4 regions of the Pseudomonas sp. Eqa60 genome follow, and region 2 is predicted to be linked to each of the others. Evidence: predicted binding sites of a transcription regulator. Region 2 holds the regulator's gene; each other region holds the start of a gene.
The links. Region 2 encodes sigma-54, which starts transcription at its own class of promoters, with help from an activator protein. Its sites were predicted from a motif close to ANTGGCATNNANNTTGCTNT; they were not measured.

Region 1 (7,403 bases), 670 kb from region 2:
GGGCACCCTGCAGCGTTGGGGCATCGGTTACCAGGAGGTGCTGAGCCAGCGTTTTCCGGCGTTGATCCACTGCGGGATTTCCGGCTTTGGCGCCGATGGCCCGCTGGGCGGGCTACCGGGTTACGACGCGGTGATCCAGGCCATGGCCGGGCTGATGAGCGTCAACGGCGAAGGCGACGGCGGGCCGTTGCGCATCGGCCTGCCGATTGTCGATATGGTCACCGGCCTGAATGCCCTGGCGGGGATTCTCCTGGCCCTCAACGAGCGCCAGCGCAGCGGCCTCGGGCAGTCACTGGACATCTCCCTGTACGACTGCGGCGTGTCCCTGCTGCACCCGCACCTGCCGAACTACTTCGCCGCCGGCCAGACGCCCAAACGCACGGGCAACGCCCATCCCAACATTGCTCCCTACGACAGCTACCGCACCGCTGGCGAGCCGATTTTCCTGGCGGTGGGCAACGACCGCCAGTTCGCCCGGCTGTGCCAGGAACTGGGGGCCGGCGCGTTGCTGGAGGACCCGCGCTTTACCGACAACGGCCAGCGCTCGGTCAATCGCGAGGCCTTGAAGCAGCAACTGGAGCATTACCTGTCGGCACACGACGGCGCGTTGCTGGCCCCGCGGCTGATCGGCCTGGGGGTGCCTTGTGGTTCGATCGCCACCGTCGACCAGGTGGTGGCTCATCCCCACACCCGGCATCGCGGGCTGCTGGTGGAACTCGATGGCTACCGGGGCATAGGTTCGCCGGTGAAGTTGTCGCGCACGCCGGCCAGCTACCGTACGGCGCCGCCGAGCCTGGGGCAGGACACCCGGGCGGTATTGCAGGGGCTGGGCCTGGATGAATCGACCATCGCCGCACTGCTGGCCAGCGGCGTGGTGCACGGTTGAGGCTCAGGGGCGGCGGGCCCGCAGCAGAGTGAAGCTGATGGCCGGGCTCTGTTGCAGGACCTTGTCGCCAGCCAGCACCTGCACCGCCAACCGGTGCTGGCCACGGTCGATATTCACCAGTTGCAGCTCGGGCCCCTGGCCGGCCTGGCCATAGGGCTGGCCATCCAGCAGCAGGCGCAGACGGTGGCCGGGCCGCAGGCTGGGCTGCAACTCCACCTGCACGCTGAAACTGCCGTTGTTGGCGCGCAAGGCACCGTGCTCCGGTACGCCGCTCAGTTGCAGCCGTTCGTAGGCCAGAAGGGTGCTGGCAGGTTGTGCTGCCGGCGTATGTGGCGCCGGGGTGGCCGGGCTGGGGAGGCGATTCGGCGCGGGCGTTTCAATCTGCCGGTACGAGGTTCCCGGCGGCTGGTCGCTATAGGCGCGATTACCGGCCGAGTCGGTGTACTGGTAGATCTGCGCGCCGGCTGGCAATGCGCTGATCCACAGCAGGCAAGCAATGACGAGGTGCATCTCGCTGATCCTGGCGGGTGCCTGAAAGGCTCCAGCATAGGGTGCTGCTGCGCGTGGCACAGGCGTGGTTAACCTTTGAACACACATAACTCTGCCGTGGCACGAACCATCGCCAGTCGTCGCAGTGGGTCGCTGCTGCTGGCCTGATTGGCCCGGGCCAGCCATTGCGGGCATTGGCGGTCGGTGCGCTGCGGGCTGAAGTCGGCCAGTTGCTGCAGCAGGCGTTTTTGTAACTGATCAAGTTGGGGGCGGATCTGCCCGGCCAGGTCCTGGCGCGGAGTGTCCGGTGCCCGGCCTTGCAAGTGCCAGGTCGAGAGTCGGGCGTATTGCACCAGCTTGTTGGCTTCGATCTGGGCGGCGAAGAACTGCCCAACCGTTTCTTCGCTCAAGTGATAGGTTGCGGCCTGGGCGGTTGCCCCGGCGATCACCTGTTGTTCCCGCGGGCGGTCTTCCACGGCCTTGTGGCTGTCCCATTTGCTCAGGGCCACCTGATCGGCAATCGCCAGGCGTTCGCCGATGCTCTGCAGCAGCGGGGCGAGGGCGGGCGGGGCGTCACTGGCGCAGGCGGCGGTGGCGAACAGGCTGCAAGTCAGGGCGAGGCACAGGTTGAGGCGCGAAGTCATGGGCGGGCTCGGCTGCTGAGGGGGAGACGGCGCCCATGATGCACGCAACCACCCCGGGCAGGGCAAATGCGCGGGCATAAAAAAGGCCTCCCGAAGGAGGCCCCTTGATCACGCGGCTTGCGCCGGCGTTACCGGATCAGCAGCTGTAGTACAGCTCGTATTCCAGTGGGTGTACGAAGGTACGTACCTTGATTTCTTCTTCGCTTTTCAGGGCGATGTAGGCGTCGATGAAGTCGTCGCTGAAAACGCCGCCTTTGGTCAGGAACGCACGACCTTTGTCCAGCTCTTCCAGGGCTTCCTTCAGGCTGCCGCAAACTTGTGGGATCTCTTTGGCCTCTTCAGGCGGCAGGTCGTACAGGTTTTTGTCAGCAGCGTCGCCAGGGTGGATCTTGTTCTGGATGCCGTCCAGGCCGGCCATCAGCAGGGCAGCGAAGGCCAGGTACGGGTTGGCAGCCGGGTCCGGGAAACGGGCTTCGATACGGCGGGCCTTAGGGCTCGACACGTAAGGAATACGGATCGAAGCGGAGCGGTTGCGCGCCGAGTAGGCCAGCATGACCGGGGCTTCGAAGCCTGGCACCAGACGCTTGTAGGAGTTGGTCGCCGGGTTGGTGAAGCCGTTCAGGGCCTTACCGTGCTTGATGATGCCGCCGATGAAGTACAGGGCGGTATCGGACAGGCCGGCATAGCCTTCACCTGCGAAGGTGTTCTTGCCGTCTTTCCAGATCGACATGTGGACGTGCATGCCCGAGCCGTTGTCGCCGTACAGAGGCTTGGGCATGAAGGTGGCAGTGCGGCCGTAGGCGTCAGCCACGTTGTGCACCACGTACTTCAGGGTCTGGGTTTCGTCGGCCTTCTTCACCAGGGTGTTGAACTTGACGCCGATTTCGTTCTGGCCGGCAGTCGCCACTTCGTGGTGGTGAACTTCGACGGTCAGGCCCATTTCTTCCAGTGCGTTGCACATGGAGGTACGGATTTCGTGGTCGTGGTCGAACGGTGGAACCGGGAAGTAGCCGCCCTTGACGCCTGGACGGTGGCCCTTGTTACCGCCTTCGATGTCCTGGTCGGACATCCACGAACCTTGTTCGGAGTAGATCTTGAACATGGAGCCGGAGATGTCGGACTTGAATTTCACCTGGTCGAAGATGAAGAACTCTGGCTCTGGGCCGGCGAATACGGTGTCGCCGATACCAGTGGCTTTCAGGTGCTCTTCGGCGCGCTTGGCGATGGCACGTGGGTCACGATCGTAACCCTGCATGCTCGAAGGCTCGATGATGTCGCACACCAGGATCAGGGTCGGTTCTTCGGTGAACGGGTCCAGTACGGCGGTTTCGTCGTCCGGCATCAGGATCATGTCGGAGGCTTCGATGCCTTTCCAGCCAGCGATGGAGGAGCCGTCGAACATCTTGCCAGCTTCGAAGAAGTCTTCATCCAGCGCATCACGAGCCGGCATGGTCACGTGATGTTGAGTGCCCTTGGTGTCAGTGAAGCGCAGATCAATCCATTTGACGTCATGATCTTTGATGAGTTGAACCGACTTCGACATAGTGTCCTCCGGGTGGCTTCGGGCTTGGTGTTGGAGTGCCCTTAGAATGTGGGTGATGCCGGCGCGAATACTCTGCCATGGCAACCTGCCTCACAAGGGAGCAAATTGCATGCCAGTGCCCCGAGATGGGTTTTCTGCCCCAAAATCACGCTTTCTGCGACGTATTGGGTTGAATGCCGGCATTCGGCGCACTGCAATGTAGCGTCTTTACCAATAAATGACCCGTTTTGGTGCATCGAAAACCTTCTGCACATAAACTGGTTAAACCTTGAGCAATTTCCGCTATAATCCGCGCCCCCCTTTTTCGGCTGGCCCAGCGCGCGCTGTTTTCATGAAACTAATCGTTAAAGTTTTCCCGGAAATCACCATCAAGAGCCGCCCGGTTCGGACGCGTTTCATCCGTCAGTTGGCGAAGAACATCCGTGCCGTGCTCCGCGACCTAGACCCGGCCGTGGTGGTCAATGGTGTGTGGGACAACCTCGAGCTGGAAACCGCCGTCAGCGAGCCCAAGGCCCTGAAGGACATGACCGAGCGCCTGAGCTGCATGCCCGGCATCGCGCATTTCCTGCAGGTCGACGAGTACCCTCTGGGCGACTTCGACGACATCGTCGCCAAGTGCAAGCAGCACTTTGGCGAAGCCCTCCCGGGGAAGGTTTTTGCCGTGCGCTGCAAGCGTGCCGGCAAGCATGAATTCAGCTCCATGGACGTGGAAAAATACGTCGGCAGCCAACTGCGTCGGCAGTGCGGCGCCGCCGGAATTTCCCTGAAAGAGCCTGAAATCGAAGTGCGGATGGAAATTCGCGACCAACGGTTGTTCGTGATCCACAGCCAGCACAACGGCATCGGCGGCTACCCGCTGGGCGCCCTGGAACAGACCCTGGTCCTGATGTCCGGCGGTTTCGATTCCACGGTGGCGGCCTACCAGATCATGCGCCGCGGCCTGATGGGGCATTTCTGCTTCTTCAACCTGGGCGGGCGTGCCCATGAACTGGGCGTGATGGAAGTCGCGCACTATATATGGAAGAAGTACGGCAGCTCCCAGCGCGTGCTGTTCGTCAGCGTGCCGTTCGAGGAAGTGCTCGGGGAAATCCTCGGCAAAGTCGACAACAGTCATATGGGCGTCATTTTGAAGCGTATGATGTTGCGTGCCGCGTCGAGCATCGCCGACCGCCTGCACATCGATGCGCTGGTGACCGGCGAGGCGATTTCCCAGGTGTCCAGCCAGACCCTGCCGAACCTGTCGGTGATCGACTGCGTGACCGAGAAACTGGTACTGCGCCCCCTGATCGCCAGCCACAAGCAGGACATCATCGACCTGGCCGTGGAGATCGGCACCGCCGACTTCGCCAAGCACATGCCGGAGTACTGCGGGGTCATCTCGGTGAACCCCAAGACCCATGCCAAGCGCCATCGCGTCGAGCATGAAGAGAAAGAATTCGATATGGCGGTGCTCGAGCGTGCGATCGAGCGGGCCAAACTGGTGCCGATCGATCGGGTGATCGACGAGTTGGGCCAGGATGTACAGATTGAAGAAGTCAGTGAGGCGCTGGCCGGTCAGATCGTCATCGACATCCGTCATCCGGATGCCGAGGAAGACCAGCCGCTGGAGCTCGCAGGCATCGAAGTAAAAGCGCTGCCGTTCTATGCATTGAACGCCCGCTTCAAGGAACTGGACCCTACGCGCCAGTACCTGCTGTATTGCGACAAAGGCGTCATGAGTCGCCTGCATGCTCACCATCTGCTCAGTGAGGGACATGCCAATGTGCGCGTTTATAGACCGAGCTAAGTGCCCGGGGATGTTCGCCTGTGGCTTGCGTCACCGGCCCCCGACGCCGCCGTCCAGCTGTAACGGCCAGGCCTGAATCTATTGTTAATCGCTGCCAGCATTTGTCAGCACACCGAATCCTCTGATCGAGATACACAAGTGATCGAAAATCTACGCAACATCGCCATCATTGCCCACGTTGACCATGGTAAGACCACCCTGGTAGACAAACTCCTGCGTCAATCCGGCACCCTGGAGCGCAACGAGCTCAACGACGAGCGCGTGATGGACTCCAACGACCAGGAAAAAGAGCGCGGCATTACCATCCTGGCGAAAAACACCGCCATCAACTGGAACGGCTACCACATCAACATCGTGGACACCCCGGGCCACGCCGACTTCGGCGGCGAAGTTGAGCGCGTAATGTCCATGGTCGACTCCGTGCTGCTGCTGGTCGACGCTCAAGACGGCCCTATGCCGCAAACCCGTTTCGTGACCAAGAAGGCTTTCGAAGCCGGCCTGCGTCCGATCGTCGTGATCAACAAGGTTGACCGTCCGGGCGCGCGTCCTGACTGGGTTCTGGACCAGATCTTCGACCTGTTCGACAACCTCGGTGCCACCGAAGAACAGCTGGACTTCAAAGTCGTCTACGCCTCGGCCCTGAACGGCATTGCCGGTCTGGACCACACCGAAATGGCCGAAGACATGACCCCGCTGTACCAGTCGATCGTCGACAACGTGCCAGCGCCAAGCGTTGACCGTGACGGTCCGTTCCAGATGCAGATCTCCGCTCTGGACTACAACAGCTTCCTGGGTGTGATCGGCGTTGGCCGTATCGCTCGCGGTCGCGTCAAGCCCAACACCCCGGTAGTGGCCATCGACGTCGACGGCAAGCGCCGCAACGGTCGTATCCTCAAGCTGATGGGCCACCACGGTCTGCACCGCGTAGACGTTGAAGAAGCCGCTGCCGGCGACATCGTCTGCATCAGCGGTTTCGACGAGCTGTTCATCTCCGACACCCTGTGCGACCCGACCGCTGTTGAAGCGATGAAGCCGCTGACCGTCGACGAGCCAACCGTTTCCATGACCTTCCAGGTCAACGACTCGCCATTCTGCGGTAAAGAAGGCAAGTTCGTGACCTCCCGTAACATCAAGGAGCGTCTGGACAAGGAGCTGCTGTACAACGTTGCTCTGCGTGTCGAAGAAGGCGACTCGGCCGACAAGTTCAAGGTTTCCGGCCGTGGTGAGCTGCACCTGTCGGTACTGATCGAAACCATGCGTCGCGAAGGTTTCGAAATGGGCGTTGGCCGTCCTGAAGTGATCATCCGTGAAGTTGACGGCGTGAAGCAGGAACCGTTCGAAAACGTCACCATCGACATCCCTGAAGATTCCCAGGGCAAGGTCATGGAAGAAATGGGCCTGCGTAAGGGCGACCTGAGCAACATGGTTCCGGATGGCAAGGGCCGTGTACGCCTGGAATACAACATTCCAGCCCGTGGTCTGATCGGTTTCCGTAACCAGTTCCTGACCCTGACCAACGGTGCAGGCATCCTGACCTCGATCTTCGATCGCTACGCTCCGATGAAGTCCGGCCACATGTCCGGCCGTCAGAACGGCGTACTGGTATCGGTAGAAACCGGCAAGGCCCTGACCTACTCCCTGGAAACCCTGCAGGCGCGCGGCAAGCTGTTCGTCGAGCACGGCCAGGAAATCTACAACGGTCAGATCGTTGGTCTGAACAGCCGTGACAACGACCTGGGTGTGAACCCAACCAAAGGCAAGAAGCTCGACAACATGCGTGCTTCGGGCAAGGACGAAACCATCGCCCTGGTTCCACCGGTCCGTTTCACCCTGGAACAGGCTCTGGAATTCATCCAGGACGACGAGCTGTGCGAAGTGACGCCTAAGTCCATCCGTCTTCGCAAGAAGATCCTGGACGAAGGCGAGCGTACTCGCGCTGCCAAGAAAGCCAAGAACTGAGTCTTTAGTTCCGGCTGAATGAAAACGCCCCCGGCCTTGCGGCCGGGGGCGTTTTTTTTGATCTGTGAAAAAGCTCGGGTCCTGTCGCCACTGCCG
Region 2 (7,403 bases):
CGGGCCGTCGGGATCGCCCTTCATGAACTGACGGATACGCGGATTATCGGAGTCCATCAGCTCTTCGGGAGTTCCCTGGCCCAACACCTGGCCATCGCCCACTACATATAGGTAGTCGGCAATGCTCGCGGTTTCCGCCAGGTCGTGGGAAACCAGGATGCTGGTGATACCCAGGGCATCGTTGAGCAGCCGGATCAGGCGCACCAGAACGCCCATGGCAATGGGGTCCTGGCCCACGAAAGGCTCGTCGTACATGAGGATCTGCGGATCCAGGGCAATCGCCCGGGCCAGGGCGACCCGGCGCTTCATGCCGCCGGACAGCTCGTCGGGCATCAGGTCGACCGCGCCGCGCAAGCCCACCGCCTGTAACTTGAGCAGGACGATGTCACGAATCATTTCGTCCGGCAGTTGGGTGTGCACCCGCAGCGGAAAGGCCACGTTCTCGAACACGTCCAGGTCGGTGAACAGTGCGCCGCTCTGGAACAGCACGCCCATCTGCTTACGCGCGTCGAACAGATCGCTGCGCGATAGGCTCGGCAGATTCTGGCCATTGACCCACACTTCGCCGCTGCTGGGCCGCAACTGCATGCCCATCAAGCGCAACAGGGTGGTCTTCCCACAGCCGGAAGGCCCCATGATGCCGGTGACCTTGCCCCGCGGAATACGGATATCCACGTTATTGAAAATGCTGCGCGTACCGCGCTTGAAGGACAGTCCCTTCAGCTCGACCGCGTAGGCGTTATCGGCACTCATCTAAACTCCTTGCGATGCAGCCTATCACTCGGACGCTTGGCTCCCTGCCGGGAGTACATGCCCCTGGGCAGGCCGAACTGGCGGCGAACTATATCACTGCTGATACGGAGCCCCCAAGGCCGACGCCACCCCCGTTCAGGTCGACGACAGGCAAAAACCAGACTTTCCTCACGCCCGGCAGACAAAGCCTGACGAACTTGCGTGAGGGATTTGTTCATTACCGCTATAATCGCCGCCTTTTCATCGGGCTATACGATTTCAGACATGAGCCAATCCAGCGACCTGATTCAATCAGCACAACGCACCATCCGCCTCGAACTACAGGCAGTAGAAGGCTTGCTGCCCCATATCGACGCAGATTTCGTACGCGCTTGCGAGATGATTCTGGCCAGCAAAGGCCGCGTAGTGGTGGTCGGCATGGGCAAGTCCGGGCACGTCGGCAACAAGATTGCCGCTACCCTGGCCAGCACCGGGACCACGGCCTTCTTCGTCCATCCTGCCGAAGCCAGCCATGGCGACATGGGCATGATCACCCGCGATGACGTAATCCTGGCCCTCTCCAACTCCGGCTCCACCAACGAAATCGTCACCCTGCTGCCCCTGATCAAGCGTCTGGGCATCCAGTTGATCAGCCTCACCGGCAACCCCGAGTCGCCGCTGGCCAAGGCGGCTGATGTCAACCTCAACGTCCACGTCGAGCACGAAGCCTGCCCGCTGAACCTGGCACCGACCTCCTCGACCACCGCCGCCCTGGTCATGGGCGACGCCCTGGCCGTGGCGCTGCTGGAAGCCCGGGGCTTCACTGCCGAGGACTTTGCCTTCTCCCACCCGGGTGGTGCCCTGGGCCGTCGCCTGCTGCTCAAGGTGGAGAACGTCATGCACGAAGGCAGCGATCTGCCCCAGGTGCAACGCGGCACCCTGCTCAAGGACGCGCTCATGGAAATGACCCGCAAGGGCCTGGGCATGACCGTGATCCTGGAGGCCGACGGCCGCCTGGCCGGGATCTTCACCGACGGCGACCTGCGTCGCACCCTGGATCGGGCCATCGATATACACCATGCCACCATCGATTCGGTGATGACCCCTCATGGCAAGACCGCACGTGCCGACATGCTGGCCGCCGAAGCCCTGAAAATCATGGAAGACCACAAGATCAGCGCCCTGGTGGTGGTGGACAAGGAAGACCGGCCAATCGGCGCCTTGAACATGCACGATCTGCTGCGCGCGGGAGTGATGTGATGAGTGCCGACCTGCTGCAACGCGGTAAAAACATCAAGCTGGCGGTATTCGATGTCGACGGCGTGCTGACTGACGGGCGCCTGTACTTCCTCGAAGACGGCAGCGAGTTCAAGACCTTCAACACCCTGGACGGCCAGGGCATCAAGATGCTCATGGCAGCCGGCGTACAGACGGCGATCATCAGCGGGCGCAAGACCCCGGTGGTAGAGCGCCGGGCCAAGAACCTGGGGATTCCCCACCTGTACCAGGGCCGCGAAGACAAGCTGGTGGTATTGGACGAGCTTCTTGGCCAACTGGGCCTAAGCTATGAACAGGTCGCCTATCTGGGCGACGATTTGCCCGACCTGCCGGTGATCCGCCGCGTGGGGCTGGGCATGGCGGTGGCCAATGCCGCAGCGTTTGTCCGCGAACACGCCCACGGCGTCACGGTGGCCCGCGGCGGCGAAGGTGCCGCCCGCGAGTTCTGCGAACTGATCCTGCGTGCCCAGGACCGCCTTGAAGCAGCCAATGCCGCTTACTTATAGAGCCTTCCCATGCTGAGCAAAAAGATTCGCAACATCCTGATCTTCGGGACCATCGCCCTGCTGTTCGCAGCGGTCGGTTACTGGAACATCAGCCCGGAACGCTTCCTCGACAAGCCGGTGGCCCAGGTCGACGAAAGCGCCATTGACTACTACGTGATCAACGCCCGCAGCGTGCAGTACCTGCCCGACGGCAAACTGCAGTACGAAATGACCTCGGACAAGGTCGAGCACGTCAAGGCCAGCGAAGTGACCCTGCTGACCAAGCCGGACCTGCAGATGTACCGTGGCACCACGTTCCCCTGGCATGTCCAGAGCGAACGCGGCGAGGTCAACCCGGACGGCACCGAGGTCGAGCTGATCGATTCGGTACGGGTTTCCCGCACCGACGAGCACAACCGCAACCTGCTGATCACCACGACCCGCATGACAGTATTCCCGCAGAAGCAATATGCGCAGACCGAGCAAGCCGTTAGAATCGACGGCGCCGGCGGCGTGACTACGGCCAAGGGAATGAAAGCGTATTTGAAAGACGGCAGGATGAACCTGCTATCGAACGTAAGAGGACAGTATGAGGCTCGTTAAAACCCTCCCTATTTTGCTCAGTCTGGGCGCAGCACTGGGAAGCGTGAGCGCCTGGGCTCTGCCGAACGATAGCCAACAGCCGATCCGCATCCAGGCCGACGACGCCCAGCTGGACGACAAGAACGGCGTGGCCACCTACAAGGGCGATGTCATCATCACCCAGGGCTCGATGAAGATCACCGGCAACACCGTGACCATCACCCGGTCCAAGACCGGTGAAATCGACGTGGTGACCTCGGTGGGCAACCTCGCCTACTTCGAGCAACTGCAGAAGCAGACCGACCCGAAACCGGTCCAGGCCTACGCCGTGACCATCCAGTACCATGCCCAGCAGAACCGCATCGTGCTGATCGACAAGGCCAAGGTCATCAACGACGGTAATACCACCGAAGGCGAGAAGATCGTCTACGACACCGTCAAGCAGGTTGCCAACGCCGGTCGCGCCAATGGCAGCTCGGTTACCGCGCCGCGTCCGCGGATCGACATGGTCATCCAGCCGAAAAAGAAAACCGACGAGCAAAAGGCCCAGTAATGGCAACTCTGAAAGCTCAGCATCTGGCCAAGAGCTACAAGAGCCGCCAGGTCGTGCGTGATGTCAGCCTGTCCATCGACAGCGGTCAGATCGTCGGCCTGCTCGGCCCCAACGGCGCCGGCAAGACCACCTGCTTCTACATGATCGTCGGCCTGGTCCAGGCCGATCAGGGCCGCGTCCTGATCGACGACCTGGATGTCAGCCACCAACCGATGCACGGCCGCGCACGCGCCGGTATCGGCTACCTGCCCCAGGAAGCCTCGATCTTTCGCAAGCTGTCGGTGGCCGACAACATCATGGCCATCCTCGAGACCCGCAAGGAGCTCGACAAGGCCGGCCGTCGCCAGGAACTGGAAAGCCTGCTGCAGGAATTCCACATCAACCACATCCGCGACAACCTCGGCATGAGCCTGTCCGGTGGTGAGCGGCGCCGCGTGGAGATCGCCCGGGCCCTGGCCACCGCGCCCAAGTTCATCCTGCTGGACGAACCCTTCGCCGGTGTCGACCCGATCTCGGTGGGCGATATCAAGCAGATCATCCACCACCTCAAGGCCAAGGGCATCGGGGTGCTGATTACCGACCACAACGTCCGGGAAACCCTGGACATCTGCGAGACCGCCTACATCGTCAACGACGGGCAACTGATCGCCGAAGGCGACTCCGAGACCATCCTGGCCAACGAACTGGTCAAGGAAGTCTATCTGGGCCATGAGTTCCGCCTGTAAGGGCTGATGTGTTGGGCTGGACGCCAGGGCGCCGGGAACAATAAAACCCTACAAACTTTATTGTTACAGCGCTCTAGGCAAACACTTCAGTTTCAGGCATATAATTTGCTTATGTTTGGCGCTCCGGCGCCCTGTAGTGGATGGCGCATGTGCGCCGGCAAATAAGGTGTTAAGCCCCTGCCATGAAACCATCGCTAGTCCTTAGAATGGGCCAGCAGCTGACGATGACACCGCAGCTGCAACAGGCCATCCGCCTGCTCCAATTGTCGACCCTGGACCTGCAACAGGAAATCCAGGAAGCCCTGGAGTCCAACCCGATGCTCGAACGCCAGGAAGAAGGCGACGACTTCGACAACAGCGACCCCCTGGCCGACAACACCGAGTCCAAACCCAATACCGAGATCCAGGAGCCCTCCTACCAGGAAACCGCCCCCACGGTGGACAACCTCGAGGACGGTGAGTGGAACGAGCGCATCCCCAACGAACTGCCGGTCGACACCGCCTGGGAAGACGTCTACCAGACCAGCGCCAGCAGCCTGCCCAGCAGCGATGACGACGAGTGGGACTTCACCACCCGCACTTCGGCGGGCGAGAGCCTGCAGAGCCACCTGCTCTGGCAACTGAACCTGGCGCCGATGTCGGACACCGACCGCCTGATTGCCGTGACCCTGATCGACTGCATCAACAATCAGGGCTACCTGGACGAAACCCTCGAGGAGATCCTCGAAGCCTTCGATCCGGAACTGGACATCGAACTGGACGAGATAGAAGCCGTCCTGCACCGCATCCAGCAATTCGAACCTGCGGGCATCGGCGCCCGCAACCTGGGCGAGTGCCTGTTGCTGCAACTGCGCCAGCTGCCGGCGAAAACGCCCTGGCTGGGCGAGGCCCAGCGCCTGGTCAGTGACTACATCGACCTCCTGGGCAACCGCGACTATAGCCAGCTGATGCGGCGCATGAAGCTCAAGGAAGATGAGCTGCGCCAGGTCATCGAGCTGGTGCAGAGCCTCAACCCCCGTCCCGGTTCGCAGATCGAATCCAGCGAAGCCGAATACGTGGTCCCGGACGTCATAGTGCGCAAGGACAACGAACGCTGGCTGGTGGAACTGAACCAGGAATCCGTGCCGCGCCTGCGGGTCAACGCCCAGTACGCCGGTTTTGTACGCCGCGCCGACACCAGCGCCGACAACACCTTCATGCGCAACCAGTTGCAGGAAGCCCGCTGGTTCATCAAGAGCCTGCAAAGCCGCAATGAAACCCTGATGAAGGTCGCCACCCAGATCGTCGAGCACCAGCGCGGCTTTCTCGAATATGGCGATGAAGCGATGAAGCCGCTGGTTCTGCACGATATCGCCGAGGCGGTGGGCATGCACGAATCGACGATTTCCCGGGTGACCACGCAAAAATTCATGCATACCCCACGGGGCATATATGAGCTGAAATACTTTTTCTCCAGCCACGTCAGCACTTCGGAAGGCGGTGAATGCTCGTCCACGGCGATCCGCGCGATCATCAAAAAATTGGTGGCCGCGGAAAATCAGAAAAAGCCGTTGAGTGACAGCAAGATCGCTGGTTTACTGGAGGCACAAGGCATTCAGGTAGCCCGTCGTACCGTCGCCAAGTACCGCGAATCCCTTGGGATCGCGCCTTCCAGCGAACGTAAGCGGTTGATGTAGCCGCAGGGCTGGCCACAGCGTTTCAGAGTGTGTTTGAAAAGGGCCCGGTGTCGTTTTCAAACGTAGTCTAGGTGGCAGGCAACCCAGCCTGCCGCGTTATGCACTGGCAACGAAGGAGAAGCTGTATGCAAGTCAACATCAGTGGACACCAACTCGAAGTGACTGAACCCCTGCGCGTCTACATCGGCGAAAAACTCGACCGGCTGGAGAGGCACTTCGACAAGATTACCAATGTGCAGGTCACCATGGCTGTCGAGAAGCTGAAGCAGAAAATCGAAGCCACCCTGCACATCCACGGTGGGGAGGTCGTTGCCAACGCAGAACATGACGATATGTATGCCGCAATCGACCTGCTCACGGACAAGCTTGACCGCCAACTGAAAAAGCATAAGGAAAAGCAACTCCACCTTCTCCAAGGCACGGGTCGCTAACACTCCCCTCCCATGATCCGACTTGAAAGCATCCTGACCCCCGGCCGTTCCCTGGTGAACGTGCCGGGCGGCAGTAAAAAACGCGCCCTCGAACAAATTGCCAACCTGATCAGCCGTGAAGTGCCTGATCTGGAGATGCAGGATGTCTTCGAGAGCCTGATTGCCCGTGAAAAACTCGGTTCCACCGGTTTTGGCAACGGCATCGCCATTCCCCACTGCCGCCTCAAAGGCTGCGAGTCGCCCATCAGTGCGCTGATGCACCTGGACGCTCCGATCGATTTCGACGCCATCGATGGCGCACCGGTCGACCTGCTGTTCGTCCTGCTGGTTCCGGAAGCCGCGACCGATGCACACCTGGAACTGCTCCGGCAGATCGCCAGCATGCTCGATCGCAAGGAAGTCCGTGACCGGCTGCGCAGCGCCACCAGCAACGAAGCCTTGTATCAGGTCGTTCTGGACGAGCAAAACGGTCAGTAATCATGCGTTTGATCATCGTCAGCGGCCGCTCCGGCTCAGGTAAAAGCACCGCCCTCGATGTTCTCGAGGACCACGGCTACTACTGCATCGACAACCTGCCAGCCGGCTTGCTGCCGGAACTGGCTGAACGTGCGTTGATCCACACCGAACTGGCGCAACCGCTGGTGGCGGTGTCCATCGATGCCCGCAACCTGCCCAGTCATCTGTCGCGATTCCCCGAATTGCTGGAAGAAGTGCGCAGCCGGCATATCCAGTGCGATGTGCTGTACCTGGATGCCGACGAAGAGACCCTGCTCAAGCGCTTCTCCGAGACCCGTCGGCGCCACCCGCTGAGCAGCGCCAACCGCTCCCTGGCCGAAGCCATCCACGATGAAACCCAACTGCTGGGGCCGATCGTCGACCTGGCCGATCTCAAGGTCAACACCACCAACCTGAACCTTTACCAGCTGCGCGACACCATCAAG
Region 3 (7,403 bases), 1.3 Mb from region 2:
GACCTGCGCGCCGTGCAGGAGCTGCTGGGGCATTCGGACATCAAGACCACGCAGATCTACACCCACCTGGACTTCCAGCACCTGGCGGCGGTCTATGACAGCGCCCACCCACGGGCCAAACGCAACAAAGGCGGTGAGTAATGACCATCAAGCTGATCACCTTCGACCTCGACGACACCCTGTGGGATACCGCCCCGGTCATCGTCAGTGCCGAAGCCACCCTGCGCCAGTGGCTGACCGAACACGCACCCAATCTCGGAGGCGTGCCGGTGGAGCATCTGTGGGCCATTCGCGAGCGGGTGCTGCTCGCCCAGCCGAACCTCAAGCACAGGATCAGCGCCCTGCGCCGCCAGGTGCTGTTTCATGCCCTGGAAGAAGCCGGGTATGACCATGCCCAGGCCAACCAGTTGGCCGACCAGAGTTTTGAAGTTTTCCTGCATGCCCGGCATCAGCTGGAGATCTTTCCAGAAGTCCAGCCGACCCTGGAAGCCCTGGCCAATCACTTCGCCCTTGGCGTGGTCACCAACGGCAACGCCGACGTGCGCCGCCTGGGCCTGGCGGACTATTTCAAGTTCGCGCTGTGCGCCGAGGACATCGGCATCGCCAAGCCCGACGCCCGGCTGTTCCACGAAGCCTTGCAGCGTGGCGAAGCGACTGCCGACACCGCCGTGCATATCGGCGACCACCCGGGGGATGACATTGCCGGCGCACAGCAGGCAGGGCTGCGTGCGATCTGGTTCAATCCCAACGGCAAGACCTGGGAAGCCGAACGCGCGCCAGACGCCGAGATCCGCAGCCTGATTGAACTACCCGGGCTGCTTGCCCGCTGGCATCGCGGCGCCTGAACCGGCGCTTTCGCGAGCAAGCTCGCTCCTACAGCAAGCGCCGGCGCTCGGGGCCGTTTCCGAGAAGGGTGCCCATGAAAAAGCCCGCAGCGACGGCGGGCTTTTTCAGCAAGCAAGGTGCAAGGCTCAGATAGGCCGGCTGCCGTACTTGTTATCAGGCTTCTTGGGCGGATCGGCGACCACGTTGGCCTCGACTTCCTGCACTTTGCCGCCACGGGCCAGGAACTCTTCCATGGCACGCGCCAGTGCATCACGCTCCTTGTTCTTGGCTTCTACACTCGGCAGCTCGTCTACCGAGACGGCAGCCTTGGCCTTGCCTTTGGCGGTTGGAGCAGGAACATCACTGCCATCGTCTTCCGCCACATCGTCGGCAGCCGCTTCAAGACCTTCTTCGGTTTCGTCTTCGTCACCTACTTCGAGGTCGTCGTTTTCCAGATCATCGTCGCTCATGTTCTACCTCATGACTTGCGAAAAGCAGATTAGTTATAGCCCAGCTGTGCCGACTGTCGAAGGCCGCTGGAAAAAAATCAACGTCCACTGATACTCAGCGGCTTATGCCTTATCACCGTGCAAGGTGGCAAGGACTTTGCGAGCACCGCCATGATCGCGATGCTCGCCCAGATAAACGCCTTGCCAGATGCCCAACGCCAGACGCCCCGCCGCTACCGGCAAAGTCAGCTGACAGCCTAGCAAACTGGCCTTGAAGTGCGCCGGCAGGTCATCCGCGCCTTCGTCGTTATGTTCGTACCCGGCCATGCCTTGAGGCACCAGGGTGTTGAAGTAACGCTCGAAGTCACGCCGTACCGCCGGATCGGCGTTCTCGTTGATGGTCAACGAGGCCGAGGTATGTTGCAGCCACAGATGCAGCAGACCAACCCGACATGCCTTCAACTCAGGCAGGCCGGCGAGCAACTCGTCCGTCACCAGATGAAAGCCCCGGGGCCTGGCCCGCAGGGTAATCAGGGTCTGTTGCCACATACCGATCTCCACGCTTCGGCGCGCATTCTAGCGCGCTCAGGGAAAAAACAAAGCGCCGAATAATCCTGCTTTAGTGTAAGCATTTGCCCTGCCGGAAATCGTCACGGCAAACACGCCAATGCTTGTCAGAAAATCCTTTCAGCCTTTCTCAATGACAAACATCAGGCAAAAAAATGCCCGGCCGGAGCCGGGCTTTTTTTCTTGCGCGATTACAGGTTGTAACCACGCTCGTTGTGTTGTGCCAGATCGAGGCCGACCGCTTCTTCTTCCTCGCTCACCCGCAGCCCCATGACCGCGTCCAGAACCTTGAGGATGATGAAGGTGACGATCGCGGTGTAAATCACCGTGAAACCCACGCCCTTGGCCTGGATCCAGACCTGAGCGGCCACATCGGTCACGGTGCCGAAGCCACCCAGGGACGGAGCAGCGAACACACCGGTGAGGATCGCACCGAGAATGCCGCCGATGCCGTGCACGCCAAAGGCGTCCAGGGAATCGTCATATCCCAGCTTGCGCTTGAGGCTGGTGGCGCAGAAGAAGCACACCACACCGGCCGCCAGACCGATGATCAGGGCGCCCATCGGGCCAACGGTACCGGCAGCCGGAGTGATTGCCACCAGGCCTGCGACCACACCCGAAGCGATGCCCAGCGCGCTAGGCTTGCCGTGGGTGATCCACTCGGCAAACATCCAGCCCAGGGCGGCGGCAGCCGTCGCGATCTGCGTTACCAGCATGGCCATGCCGGCGGTGCCGTTGGCGGCAGCGGCGGAACCGGCGTTGAAGCCGAACCAGCCGATCCACAGCATGGCTGCGCCCATCAGGGTGTAACCCAGGTTGTGTGGCGCCATCGGCGTGGTCGGGAAACCCTTGCGCTTGCCCAGCACCAGGCAGGCCACCAGGCCCGCGATACCGGCGTTGATGTGCACTACGGTGCCGCCGGCAAAGTCCAGCACGCCCCAGTCGCCCAGCAGCGAGCCCGGACCGCTCCAGACCATATGGGCGATCGGCGCATACACCAGGGTGAACCACACGCCCATGAAGATCAGCATGGCGGAGAATTTCATCCGCTCGGCGAAGGCACCGACGATCAGCGCTGGAGTGATGATGGCGAAGGTCATCTGGAAGGTGACGAACACCGCTTCAGGGAACAGCGCAGCCGGGCCGGTCAGGCTGGCCGGGGTGATGCCCGCCAGGAAGGCCTTGGAGAAACCGCCCACAAAGGAATTGAGGTTGACCACGCCGGCTTCCATCCCGGTGGTGTCGAACGCCATGCTGTAGCCGTAGATGAACCACAGGACAGTGATCAGGCCGGTAATGGCGAAGCACTGCATCATTACCGAAAGAATGTTTTTCGACCGCACCATGCCGCCGTAGAACAGCGCAAGGCCAGGAATGGTCATGAACAGCACCAGGGCTGTGGAAGTCAGCATCCAGGCGGTATCGCCGGAGTTGAGGACTGGAGCCGCCGCTTCGTCTGCCGCCATGGCCAGGCCTGGCATTACGAGGGACAAAAGGGCTCCTAGCCCTGCGAATTTACGCAGAGTCATATTGTTTTCTCCTGGGGCGTTGGGTTTGGCGGCTTAGATTGCGTCGGTATCGGTTTCGCCGGTACGGATGCGAATAGCCTGTTCCAGATTGACCACGAAGATCTTGCCGTCACCGATCTTGCCGGTGTTGGCGGCCTTGGTTATCGCCTCGATAACCCGGTCAAGATCCTTGTCGTCAATGGCGACATCGATCTTCACCTTGGGCAGGAAATCCACCACGTACTCCGCACCGCGATACAGCTCGGTGTGACCCTTCTGCCGGCCGAAGCCTTTGACTTCAGTGACGGTAATGCCCTGCACGCCGATCTCGGACAGCGACTCGCGCACGTCGTCCAACTTGAACGGCTTGATGATGGCAGTGACTAGCTTCATGAAACTCTCTCCCGAATTGGTGGACTTGCCCCAGGAAAACAAACCCGACTCAAGTCTAAGCGCAGTGCCTGGCTTTGTAACGCACCGTCGGCCTTCCTCAGCCCGACCGACGCCAGCTAACCGCTGTCTGACGAAACACTCCCCGCTCCGCCTGCCGCACTGCATTCGTCACAGCGACTGCATCAGTGCATGGGTCACCAGGGTCTAAGCAGAAAGCTTGCCAGCTCGGGAAAAATCAGTGATTTCAGTCCCTTGCCCCGAGCCGGCAGGGAATGCGGGAAAACGGCACCCGGGATACGCACAAAAACGGTGCGCTGGCGCCCGGCCAGATGCGCGAAAAACGTGCAACCCGGGGCCACCTGGAGCGTCGTTGCTGCGTGATACACTGCGGGCCGACTGCAATTCAGGAATCTCCCATGCTCGCGCCCAAAGACCTTCTCGACGCCCTGAGCGGCCACGCCTCGCGGTTGCTCAGCGGTGAAACACCCCTGCCCCGCAATGAAATCGAAAGCCAGCTCAAGGCCCTGCTACAAAGCGGCTTCAGCAAGCTGGACCTGGTCAGCCGGGAAGAATTCGACAGCCAGATGGTGGTCCTGGCCCGCACTCGCGCGCGCCTGGAAAGCCTCGAAGCCAAGGTGGCGGAGCTGGAAGCCCGGCTGAACCCGGCAGCGCAATGATCTGAATCCGGGTTCGCCGGCAGGCCGGCTCCTACAGACCTGTCCTGTAGGAACTGGCTTGCCGGCGAAGGCTCGTGCACCGACGACATATCCTGTGCCCATTCGGGCGCTCCTCTGGCCAGCCCCCTCATCTATCCTTGCAGCACCGCAGGACGCGGTTCCCGCTGTCGCAAGGAAGCTCTCCCCATGTCCCTGGCAATCATCCACAGCCGTGCCCAGGTCGGCGTCCAGGCTCCGGCTGTCAGTGTTGAAGTGCACCTGGCCAACGGCTTGCCGAGCCTGACCCTGGTGGGCCTGCCGGAAGCCGCGGTCAAGGAAAGCAAGGACCGGGTGCGCAGCGCCATCCTCAATGCCGGGTTCAACTTTCCGGCCCGGCGCATCACCCTCAACCTGGCGCCGGCGGACCTGCCCAAGGACGGCGGGCGCTTCGATCTGGCCATCGCCCTGGGCATCCTTGCCGCCAGCGTGCAGGTACCGGCCCTGGCCCTGGACAACATCGAATGCCTGGGGGAGCTGGCACTCTCCGGCGCGGTGCGCCCGGTACGCGGCGTACTGCCCGCCGCACTGGCGGCACGCGACGCCGGGCATACCCTGCTGGTGCCCCGGGCCAATGCCGAAGAAGCCTGCCTGGCCAGCGGCCTAAAGGTGATCGCTGTGGATCATCTGCTGGAGGCCGTTGCCCATTTCAACGGCCACGCGCCGATTGCGCCCTATGTCAGCGACGGCCTGGTGCAGAGCCACTTCCCCTACCCCGATCTCAGCGAAGTGCAAGGCCAGCTCGCCGCCAAGCGCGCCCTGCTGATCGCCGCGGCGGGCGCCCACAACCTGTTGTTCAGCGGCCCGCCAGGCACCGGCAAGACCCTGTTGGCCAGCCGCTTGCCCGGCCTGCTGCCACCGCTGCAGGAAGATGAAGCCCTGGAAGTCGCGGCGATCCAGTCGGTGGCCAGCCACAAGCCCCTGCGCTACTGGCCACAGCGGCCGTTTCGCCAGCCCCACCATTCGGCTTCAGGTGCGGCACTGGTCGGAGGCGGCTCGAAACCCCAGCCCGGGGAAATCACCCTGGCCCATCACGGCGTGCTGTTTCTCGATGAACTGCCGGAGTTCGACCGCAAGGTCCTGGAAGTGCTGCGCGAGCCCATGGAGTCCGGGCAGATCGTCATTGCCCGAGCCCGGGACCGGGTGCAGTTCCCGGCACGCTTCCAATTGGTGGCAGCGATGAACCCCTGCCCCTGTGGATATCTTGGCGAGCCCAGCGGACGCTGCCGTTGCACACCGGAGCAGATCCAGCGCTATCGCAACAAGTTATCCGGGCCGCTGCTGGATCGCATCGACCTGCACCTGACCGTGGCCCGCGAAGCCACCGCCCTCAACCCCGAGCCGCAACCGGGCAATGACAGCGCCGCAGCCGCCACCAGGGTCGCCGGGGCTCGCGAGCTGCAACGCGAGCGCCAGGGCTGCGCCAACGCCTTTCTCGACCTGCCCGGCCTGCGTCGCCACTGCAAATTATCCACCACCGACGAGCGCTGGCTGGAAGCGGCCTGCGAACGCCTGGGCCTGTCGTTGCGGGCCGCTCACCGTTTGCTCAAGGTGGCGCGTACCCTGGCGGACCTGGAACAGGCCGCGCGAATCAGCCGCGAGCACCTGGCCGAAGCCCTGCATTACCGGCCCAGCGCCGATTGAAGGTTCATTCCCGGGGCAGGTCTACCAAGGGTGTTGACCGCACTTCGGTCTGACGCCCATCCTGGATCTGGCTGACACGGCTCAGGGCTTTATCCACCGCGGCTTTATCGGCCAACAGGCTGTAGCGAATCTGGAATTGCCGCTGCTCCTTGGCGCCAATGCTCGGCACTAGATGCAACGGGCGCTGGTAACGGCGGTTGTAGGAAAAGCTGGTGCCCGGTTCCAAACCCGTCACATAACCCTGGCCCTGGGTGTCGGTGTTTTTCCACAGGGAAAACACCGGCAGTTGTCGAGTGTTGAAGCCCAGGGAAACACCCAGGCTCCCGGCCTTGTTGTGCAACACCGTCAGGGTCTCGCCCTGGGCGTCGGCGAAGGGCACGAGGTTGTACACGGTTTCGTCGTAGTCGCGGGTCGGGCCGCGATAGGTCTGCCAGTCCGCCAGGTCGGCCCGGGCCTTGTCATTGAACGGCGAAACCTGCTTCACCGGCGCGGCGAACTTCGCCCCCTGCTCCAGGAACGGCGTGCTGAAGTTACTGTGGTAGAGCGCCTGGTATTCCTTGGGGTAGTCGCCGTTGTTGGTCAGGGTGTCGTTGAGCGCAAACCGGGTGCTGCCGGGTTCGGTCACCAGTTCGGTGGCGACACTGAAATCGACCTTCTTGAACGCCTGCTCCTTGAGCTCGCCCCGCAGGTGAATGGCATACGGCGGTTGCTCGTCGATATGCAGCGTGACCTTGCTCGCCGGGATGTTGGCAGCGCGGCCGTGCAGGGTCAGCAGCTCGCCATTGTCCAGGCCCGGGTGCCCGACCCACTCATAGCCACAGCGGGCCACCAGTTCGTTGAAGCCCTCCAGCCAGCCCAGGCCGCCGCGGCCGTTAAGCTCGATGAAGGCCGGGTTGACCACCTCCTTGACCGGCGAATCCCAGCCCAGGCGCACATCGCCCACCGAAGCCTGCAGCACGTTCATGCCCCGGGTCGGCACCACCGAGAGCTGCATCACGCCGTTGTCGATGTCGACGATGCTCACCCCCTCCTGGCGTCCGCCATGCAGGGTGCGCAGGGTCACGGAAAACGGCCGCTCGGTCTTGACCCCCAACTGTTCACTGGTCAGGTGCAGGTTGCGGGGAGCCTTGTCGGTATCGAGCAATACATAGTCCCAGGCCATGGCGTGGGAGGTGGCGGCCAGCGCGCCAAGGGTGACCAGCAGTTTCAGCGGAGTCATGCAGGAGTGCCTTTTTTGGAGTTGTGCGGTTTTTATAGCCCTGAAGAATCGTTTCAGCAAGGCCAAAAACCCCAACTAGCCGGAC
Region 4 (7,403 bases), 2.8 Mb from region 2:
TGCCCCTGGCGATCCTGCCTTCGGTGCCGCTGGAGGTCCTGTTTGTTCTGGGCTTCCTGTGTTCCCTGGTTCAGTTCTGTCTCTATCCACTGGCGGTGGCGTTCTCCAATGACCATGTGGAAGGGGATCGACGGGTCTCGCTGACGGCGATGCTGCTGGTGACCTATGGCGTGGGTGCGAGTATTGGTCCGTTGGCGGCAGGCGTGCTGATGAAGTTGTTCGGTAGCCAAATGCTCTACGCCTTCTTCAGTTTCTTTGCCCTGGTGCTGGTCTGGCGGATTCGGCCGAAGGCCGTGACCAATCTGCATCAGGTCGACGATGCGCCACTGCATCACGTGGCGATGCCGGACAGCATGTCCAGTTCACCGTTGGTGGCGGCTCTGGACCCGCGGGTTGACGAACAGGTGGTTCAGGACCAGATGCAGAGCGCGCCCGCGCCGGAAGCTGCGCCTGATGAGCCTGCAGCGGATACCCCGCAGGCTGCGGACGAACCGCCTGCCGAGGAGTGCGCCCGGGAACACCTCAGCGGGGCCAGGCCTTAGCAGCAAAAAAAACGGGCAGTTGCCGCAAGGCACTGCCCGTTTTCATTGATACTTTTGAGTCAGAGGTCGTCTTTATCGAAGCGCCGCGCTTCACGCTGCAGTTGATAGACGAAGCGTTCGACCTGGCGCTGTACCAGGCCGCTCATGTTGTGGAAGCGTACGCCGGCAAAGGTGGTGTCGATACGTTCTTCGTGGTGCAGGTAACGCAGTTCCACCGGGGCCGTCATGCTGCCGAAGGGCAGGGCGGCGATAAAGCGCTCGTAAACCTGGCCCAGTTGCAGGCGTGAGGAAATATCGCCGTCGAAACGCAATTTGCAGCCGGTGGCGGAAATGTCCAGCAGCTTGCCGCTGAGGGGCGACTTGAGTTTCTCGCCGCTCAGTTCGATGTCTACCAGTTGTGCCAGCTTGAGGGCGGCACGAAAGGCGTTGCGGCGCTGGTGGTAGACCACTTCGTCCGGCAGGGTGGTGCGATAGCAGCGGCCACCGTTGGATTCGTCGAGGGTGGGCAAGCCGTTGCTTTCCCAGGCGATGCGTACGCCTTCATGAAAGCCTTCAACGCGAAACGGTTCGCCTGCGAGCAGGAAGCGTTCACCGTCGCGGGGGATCATTTCGTCGAGGGCGATCATGTTGCTATCGCGGTCCACTTCCACCAGATAGCTTTGGAAGCGCTGGCTACGCTCGTGGAAAGTGATGATCAGCGGGTCATGGCTCTCTTGCAGCAACCGCAGGTTGGAAGAGATCTCCAACGCAGTGGTGAGCACCTTGGGTGGCTGCGGAGTATCTTCCGCATTTGAGGCGTTGAACACGGTTCATCAATCTCCAGACAAAATACAACTACACGCAGGAGCCAGCATTTTGCCAGCATGTTTCACGGCTTGGTAGCGCGCGCTCATTTTTTGGGTTTAAGCCTGACTGAGTGGGCGTGGCTTCGCAAGCATTGAGGTAGAGCCGCGGGCGTCGTATAGGGCAGGAGGTTCGCCACCATTGAGGATTTTCAGCTGGTTGGCGGTGGTGGCCTGTTGGATCTGGATCGAGCGACCATTGAGCTCGTTGGCAGCTTGGCACTCGGCAAGCAATTGGGTCAGGACATTGCTCTGTTCGAGCAATTGCGCGCCCAGGCTGGAGTGGCTGGCCAGTTGCTCGAGCCCCTCGCGGTTGGTCGGCAGGTTCAGGCTGGCAAGAATTTGCGTGCGCTTACGGCCATGCTGTTCCAGCAAGATGACCAAGGCTTGCTTCTGCGCCAGGATATCTTCCAGCAGCGGCATGTCGCGGCCGTGGAGGGCGATAGACTCGGCGCGTAGCAGCTCCAGCAAGTGTTGCGCTGGAGCAAGGTCATCGTTGATCAATTGCAGTAGGTTGGTGTCGTGCATGGCTGGCCTTGGGGATTAAGCGTCCAAAAGCCTGGCGCAAGCCTGGGGCTAGCGCTGGGCTTCGAAGTTAAGCAGTTTGCTGGCTACGCGGTTGCTGTCGACCTTATAGCTGCCATCGGCAATCGCTTGCTTCAACTCGGCCACCCGGGCTTTGTCGACGGCAGGCTGATCACGCAGCTTGTCAGTGACTTTCTGCAACTGTTGAGCCTCATTGCTCAGGTGTACCGATTCCCCGCTTTTGCTGGTCTCGGCGGCGGTTGTCAGCGGCGTGGATTTGCCGGCATCACCGGTTTCCTTGCTGGTGCTGGTACGCGTACTGCCTGTCAGTGAAGGGGAGCTGTTTAAACGGCTGAAGTCGATGACCATGATGAAGTAAACCTCTGGGTATTTGGACGCTTGCCATGTTTTCGGCCATACCCTGAAAAACTTTAGGCTCGATTGTCGACAAACCAGGTCAGGTATCTGCGACCCTTTATCGGCCACAGTTTAGGGAACGCACGGCTTGAGCGCCAGCTATCTACATGGCCACTTCCACTTGCCCTGGCGCCGTGATGCGGGCCTTGATCACCCGTTGCGAATTGAGGTTCTTGACCCGGATCTGTTCGCTCATGCCGCCGTTGGACAGCGCCTCGCCCGGCATCCGTACATTCAACGTGCCGCTGCGTGCCGATATCACCACTTGATCGCCCTTGCGCACGACTTCCGCCTGCTCCAGATGGGCCAGGGTAACGAGCTGGTCGGCGACCATTGGTCGGACAAGTTTCTGACCAATGGCTTGGTCCACTGAGGTGAGGTAGCCCTGATTGTTCTGGCTGATGTCCCGTTCGCGCAGCACCACGTCTTCCGGTTCGATGATGCCGGCGCGCTTGAGCGGGCGTGCAGTGGTGACCACCTCGCGAAACAGCTTGACCTGCGCCGGCACGAATACCGTCCATGGCGAGGCGCCTTCGCAGCGCACTTTGACGGTGACCCGCCCCAGCGGTTGGGCCGGGCTTTCCAGGTTGGCTGTCAATTCCTTGTCGCAATTGGGCATGCGCATGCGCGGGTCCAGCTGGTTGACCTGGATTTCATAGCGACCTTCCGTTTGACTGGTGGCCAGGTAGTCTTCTACCGTGAATTCAAGAAACCCTTGAGTGACGCCGATAAGAAGATCAGGCAGGGTGACCGAATCAGCAACGGCAGGGTTGCCGGGGTTTAAAATGCACAGAGCCGACAGCCCGCACAGCAAAGTGCGGTAGCGGGATGTCAGGCGTCGGAAAAATGTCGTTTTGGCGTTCATAACAGTTAAAAAGCAAGCGCCGTGCCGTTTAGCAATGAGCGTGCGTCGGATCTTAAAGCTTTGGGGAGTCTGGGCATGGCTGGTGTAATGGATTCGGTGAACCAGCGCACGCAATTGGTTGGGCAGAATCGACTAGAGTTGTTGCTGTTCCGTCTGGACGGTGGGCAGCTCTACGGGATCAACGTATTCAAGGTTCGCGAGGTGCTGCAATGCCCTAAGCTGACCCTGATGCCCAAATCCAGTCCTGTGGTGTGCGGTGTCGCGAATATACGAGGGGCAACCATTCCGATCCTGGATCTGGCAATGGCTACGGGTTCTGGTGGCCTGCAGGACCAGAGCAATCCGTTCGTCATCATCACTGAGTACAACACCAAGACCCAGGGTTTCCTGGTGCGCTCGGTGGAGCGCATCGTCAACATGAACTGGGAAGAGATCCATCCGCCGCCCAAGGGGACCGGACGCGATCACTACCTGACGGCGGTCACTCGGGTGGACAACCAGTTGGTGGAAATCATCGACGTGGAGAAGATCCTGGCGGAAGTCGCGCCGACCTCGGAGGCGATCTCGGCAGGAGTGGTGGATGTCGAAACCCAGCACAAGGCTGTTTCCCTGCGGGTGCTGACCGTCGATGACTCGTCGGTGGCACGCAAGCAGGTCACCCGTTGCCTGCAAACCGTAGGTGTCGAGGTAGTGGCATTGAATGATGGCCGGCAAGCGCTGGATTACTTGCGCAAACTGGTGGACGAGGGCAAGAAGCCGGAAGAGGAATTCCTCATGATGATTTCCGACATCGAGATGCCCGAAATGGACGGTTACACCCTCACGGCCGAGATACGTAATGATCCACGCATGCAAAAGCTGCATATCATCCTGCATACTTCGTTGTCAGGGGTGTTCAATCAGGCGATGGTGAAGAAGGTCGGTGCCGATGACTTCCTTGCCAAGTTCCGCCCTGATGACCTGGCATCCCGGGTAGTCGACCGGATCAAAGCAGCAGATCACAGCTAAGGGCACTCGCCCTGGCGGACATAAGATTTAAGAGGCGGCAGCATTGTCTACGGGTAATTTGGATTTTGAACAGTTCCGGGTCTTCCTGGAAAAAGCCTGTGGTATTTTGCTCGGGGAAAATAAGCAATATCTAGTCTCGAGCCGTCTCAACAAACTGATGGAGCAGCAAGGGATAAAAACCTTGGGTGAGCTGGTCCAGCGGATTCAGACCCAGCCCCGCAGTGGTTTGCGCGAGATGGTCGTGGATGCCATGACGACCAACGAAACCTTGTGGTTTCGCGACACCTACCCTTTCGAGGTGTTGAAGAACAAGGTGCTTCCCGAAGCCATCAAGGCCAGCCCCAACCAACGCTTGCGCATCTGGTCGGCGGCCTGTTCGTCGGGGCAGGAGCCCTACTCGCTGTCGATGTCCATCGATGAGTTCGAGCGTAGCAACATGGGGCAGTTGAAGATGGGGGTGCAGATCGTTGCCACTGATCTGTCCGGGACCATGCTCAACAACTGCAAGACCGGTGAATATGACAGCCTGGCAATTGGACGTGGCCTGTCGGCCGAGCGCCTGCAGCGTTACTTCGACCCCAAGGGGCCGGGGCGCTGGGTGGTCAAGGCGCCGATCAAGAGCCGCGTGGAGTTCCGCTCGTTCAACCTGCTGGACAGCTACGCCAGTCTCGGCAAGTTCGACATCGTGTTCTGTCGCAATGTGTTGATCTACTTCTCGGCGGAGGTCAAGAAGGACATCCTGATGCGCATTCACAGCACCCTGAAGCCTGGCGGCTACCTGTTCCTGGGGGCTTCCGAAGCCCTCAATGGGCTGCCGGATCATTATCAGATGGTGCAATGCAGTCCGGGCATCATCTACCAGGCCAAGTAGCCAGCAGATCGTCGTACCGAAAAAGGAGGCCATTGGGCCTCCTTTTTTGTGCCTGCAATTATCTGACGCGCCGGCTGAAAACGGCAGGGTGGTTGCCGCTTTGCCGGTGTTTCGCGGAAATCCGTTGCCGCTTTTCTGGCATTGCCGCCTTGCCGTCGCCGGCAAACCCTTGAAATACGGGGTTTGATGACTTGGCACGCAGCTTGCTATATCCGAGTTACGAAAAATCAGGTCACCCAAAGGTTTCCGCCATGAGCATCAGCTTCGATAAAGCGCTCGGTATCCACGAACAGGCCCTTGGCTTTCGCGCCAAGCGTGCCGAAGTTCTGGCCAACAACATCGCCAACGCCGATACCCCGAACTACAAGGCTCGGGACCTGGACTTCTCTGCCGTGCTTGCCGAGCAGAATCAGAAGGCCCAGAACGGTACCTTCGCGTTGAACATGACCAACAACCGGCATATCGAAGCCCAGGGCTTGAGCAGTGGTGATGAATCGCTGCTGTATCGCACCCCGATGCAACCTTCGATCGACCAGAACACCGTGGACGCCCAGCTGGAGCAATCGAGCTACGCGCAGAACTCGGTGGATTTCCAGGCCAGCTTCACGCTGCTCAACAGCAAATTCAAAGGGCTGGTAGCAGCCCTGCGCGGAGAGTAATCCATGTCCCTCGCCAGTGTTTTCAATATTGCCGGTAGTGGCATGAGCGCCCAGACCACCCGTCTGAACACCGTCGCCAGTAACATCGCCAACGCCGAGAGCGTCTCGTCGAGCATCGACCAGACCTACCGCGCTCGTCACCCGGTGTTTGCCACCATGTTCCAGGGTGCGCAAAGCGGCGGCAGCGACTCGCTGTTCCAGAACCAGGACGCTGCCGGCCAGGGCGTGCAGGTACTGGGTGTGGTCGAAGACCAGAGCAACCTCGAAGCTCGTTACGAGCCGAACCATCCCGCCGCTGATGCCAAGGGTTATGTCTACTACCCCAACGTCAACGTGGTGGAAGAAATGGCCGACATGATTTCTGCCAGCCGTTCGTTCCAGACCAACGCTGAAATGATGAACACCGCCAAAACCATGATGCAGAAGGTCCTGACCCTGGGTCAGTGATAAGGGGCGAAGACCATGAGCGTTACTGATACCACCAACGCCCCATCCCTCAAGGATATCCTGGCGAATTCGTCGAAAACGACGAGCAATACCAGCGCCGACGGCCTGGCCGCGGCGACCAACAGCGCCACCGGCAAACAGAGCCTGGGCAAGGACGCATTCCTCAAGCTGCTGGTAACCCAGCTGAACAACCAGAACCCGCTGGATCCGCAGGACAACAGTGCGTTCGTTGCGCAGTTGGCGCAGTTCTCCACCCTGGAAGGCATCACCACCCTCAACTCCTCGGTGAATGCGATCACGGGTAACTACAAGTCTTCCCAGGCCTTGCAGGCTTCGTCCCTGGTGGGGCGCTCGGTCATCGTGCAGACCGGCACTACCCAGGTCGACACCAGCAAGAGCATGACCGGCTCGGTCACCGTGCCATCCAGCGTGAACTCGGTCACCGTGACCGTCACCGACAAGGACGGCAATACCGTCAAGACCATCGACATGGGCAGCCAGAAGGCCGGCAACGCCAGCTTTGTCTGGGATGGCACCAAGACTGACGGCACCAAGGCGGATCCGGGCAACTACACCTTCAAGGCCAGCACCACCATCGATGGCAAGGGCACTGATCTGATCACCTACCTGCCGGCCACGGTCAATAGCGTGACCATCAGCCAGACCGGCGGCGAGTTGATGTTGAACCTCGCCGGCATGAGCAGCCCGATTGCCCTGTCCAAAGTACAAACCATTGGTATCTAGAGCCGACTAACCGGCACAAGGAGTGGAATATGTCTTTCAATATCGGCCTTAGCGGTCTCTACGCTGCCAACAAACAGCTGGACGTTACCGGCAACAACATCGCCAACGTCGCTACCACCGGCTTCAAATCCTCCCGTGCGGAGTTCGCCGACGTCTATTCGGCCACCAAGCTGGGCAGCGGCACCCAGGTGATTGGTAACGGTGTGCGCCTGGCCAACGTTTCCCAGCAGTTCACCAACGGTGATATCAACAACACCGGTAATGTGCTGGACATGGGCATCCAGGGCCAGGGCTTCTTCGTGCTGAGCACCAACGGCTCCCTGACCTACACCCGTGCCGGTACCTTCAAGACCGACAAGGAAGGCTACATCACCAACAGTGACGGCACTGCCCGCCTGCAAGGTTATGCGGTCGATGCCAACGGCAAGATCATCAACGGTGTGCTGACCGACCTGCGGATCGATACTTCGAACCTGGCGCCAA

Region 1: a site for sigma-54 is predicted at 3,660-3,679, ahead of glnA (glutamate--ammonia ligase). Genes of this name have one in related genera too.
Region 3: a site for sigma-54 is predicted at 3,948-3,967, ahead of glnK (P-II family nitrogen regulator). Genes of this name have one in related genera too.
Region 4: a site for sigma-54 is predicted at 5,261-5,280, ahead of flgB (flagellar basal body rod protein FlgB). Genes of this name have one in related genera too.

The regions. Positions count from the first base shown of each region.
Region 1 is NZ_AP024342.1:438,088-445,490, forward strand. Features, by position in the region: gene KI242_RS01975 (CaiB/BaiF CoA-transferase family protein) at 1-886, shown strand, start outside; gene KI242_RS01980 (DUF4124 domain-containing protein) at 890-1,396, opposite strand; gene KI242_RS01985 (chorismate mutase) at 1,465-2,019, opposite strand; gene glnA (glutamate--ammonia ligase) at 2,156-3,562, opposite strand; gene thiI (tRNA uracil 4-sulfurtransferase ThiI) at 3,894-5,348, shown strand; gene typA (translational GTPase TypA) at 5,487-7,307, shown strand.
Region 2 is NZ_AP024342.1:1,110,064-1,117,466, reverse strand. Features, by position in the region: gene KI242_RS04900 (ATP-binding cassette domain-containing protein) at 1-753, opposite strand, end outside; gene KI242_RS04895 (KpsF/GutQ family sugar-phosphate isomerase) at 1,018-1,992, shown strand; gene KI242_RS04890 (HAD family hydrolase) at 1,992-2,516, shown strand; gene lptC (LPS export ABC transporter periplasmic protein LptC) at 2,526-3,098, shown strand; gene lptA (lipopolysaccharide transport periplasmic protein LptA) at 3,085-3,630, shown strand; gene lptB (LPS export ABC transporter ATP-binding protein) at 3,630-4,355, shown strand; gene KI242_RS04870 (RNA polymerase factor sigma-54) at 4,538-6,031, shown strand; gene raiA (ribosome-associated translation inhibitor RaiA) at 6,157-6,462, shown strand; gene ptsN (PTS IIA-like nitrogen regulatory protein PtsN) at 6,475-6,939, shown strand; gene rapZ (RNase adapter RapZ) at 6,942-7,403, shown strand, end outside.
Region 3 is NZ_AP024342.1:6,705,834-6,713,236, forward strand. Features, by position in the region: gene xerC (tyrosine recombinase XerC) at 1-141, shown strand, start outside; gene KI242_RS30525 (HAD family hydrolase) at 141-845, shown strand; gene sutA (transcriptional regulator SutA) at 972-1,295, opposite strand; gene KI242_RS30535 (secondary thiamine-phosphate synthase enzyme YjbQ) at 1,398-1,823, opposite strand; gene KI242_RS30540 (ammonium transporter) at 2,033-3,370, opposite strand; gene glnK (P-II family nitrogen regulator) at 3,404-3,742, opposite strand; gene KI242_RS30550 (accessory factor UbiK family protein) at 4,159-4,419, shown strand; gene KI242_RS30555 (YifB family Mg chelatase-like AAA ATPase) at 4,606-6,099, shown strand; gene KI242_RS30560 (aldose 1-epimerase family protein) at 6,104-7,318, opposite strand.
Region 4 is NZ_AP024342.1:5,212,625-5,220,027, reverse strand. Features, by position in the region: gene KI242_RS23420 (MFS transporter) at 1-542, shown strand, start outside; gene KI242_RS23415 (flagellar brake protein) at 602-1,348, opposite strand; gene KI242_RS23410 (flagellar protein FlgN) at 1,445-1,912, opposite strand; gene flgM (flagellar biosynthesis anti-sigma factor FlgM) at 1,961-2,278, opposite strand; gene flgA (flagellar basal body P-ring formation chaperone FlgA) at 2,430-3,191, opposite strand; gene KI242_RS23395 (chemotaxis protein CheV) at 3,267-4,199, shown strand; gene cheR (protein-glutamate O-methyltransferase CheR) at 4,243-5,070, shown strand; gene flgB (flagellar basal body rod protein FlgB) at 5,322-5,729, shown strand; gene flgC (flagellar basal body rod protein FlgC) at 5,733-6,176, shown strand; gene flgD (flagellar hook assembly protein FlgD) at 6,192-6,920, shown strand; gene flgE (flagellar hook protein FlgE) at 6,950-7,403, shown strand, end outside.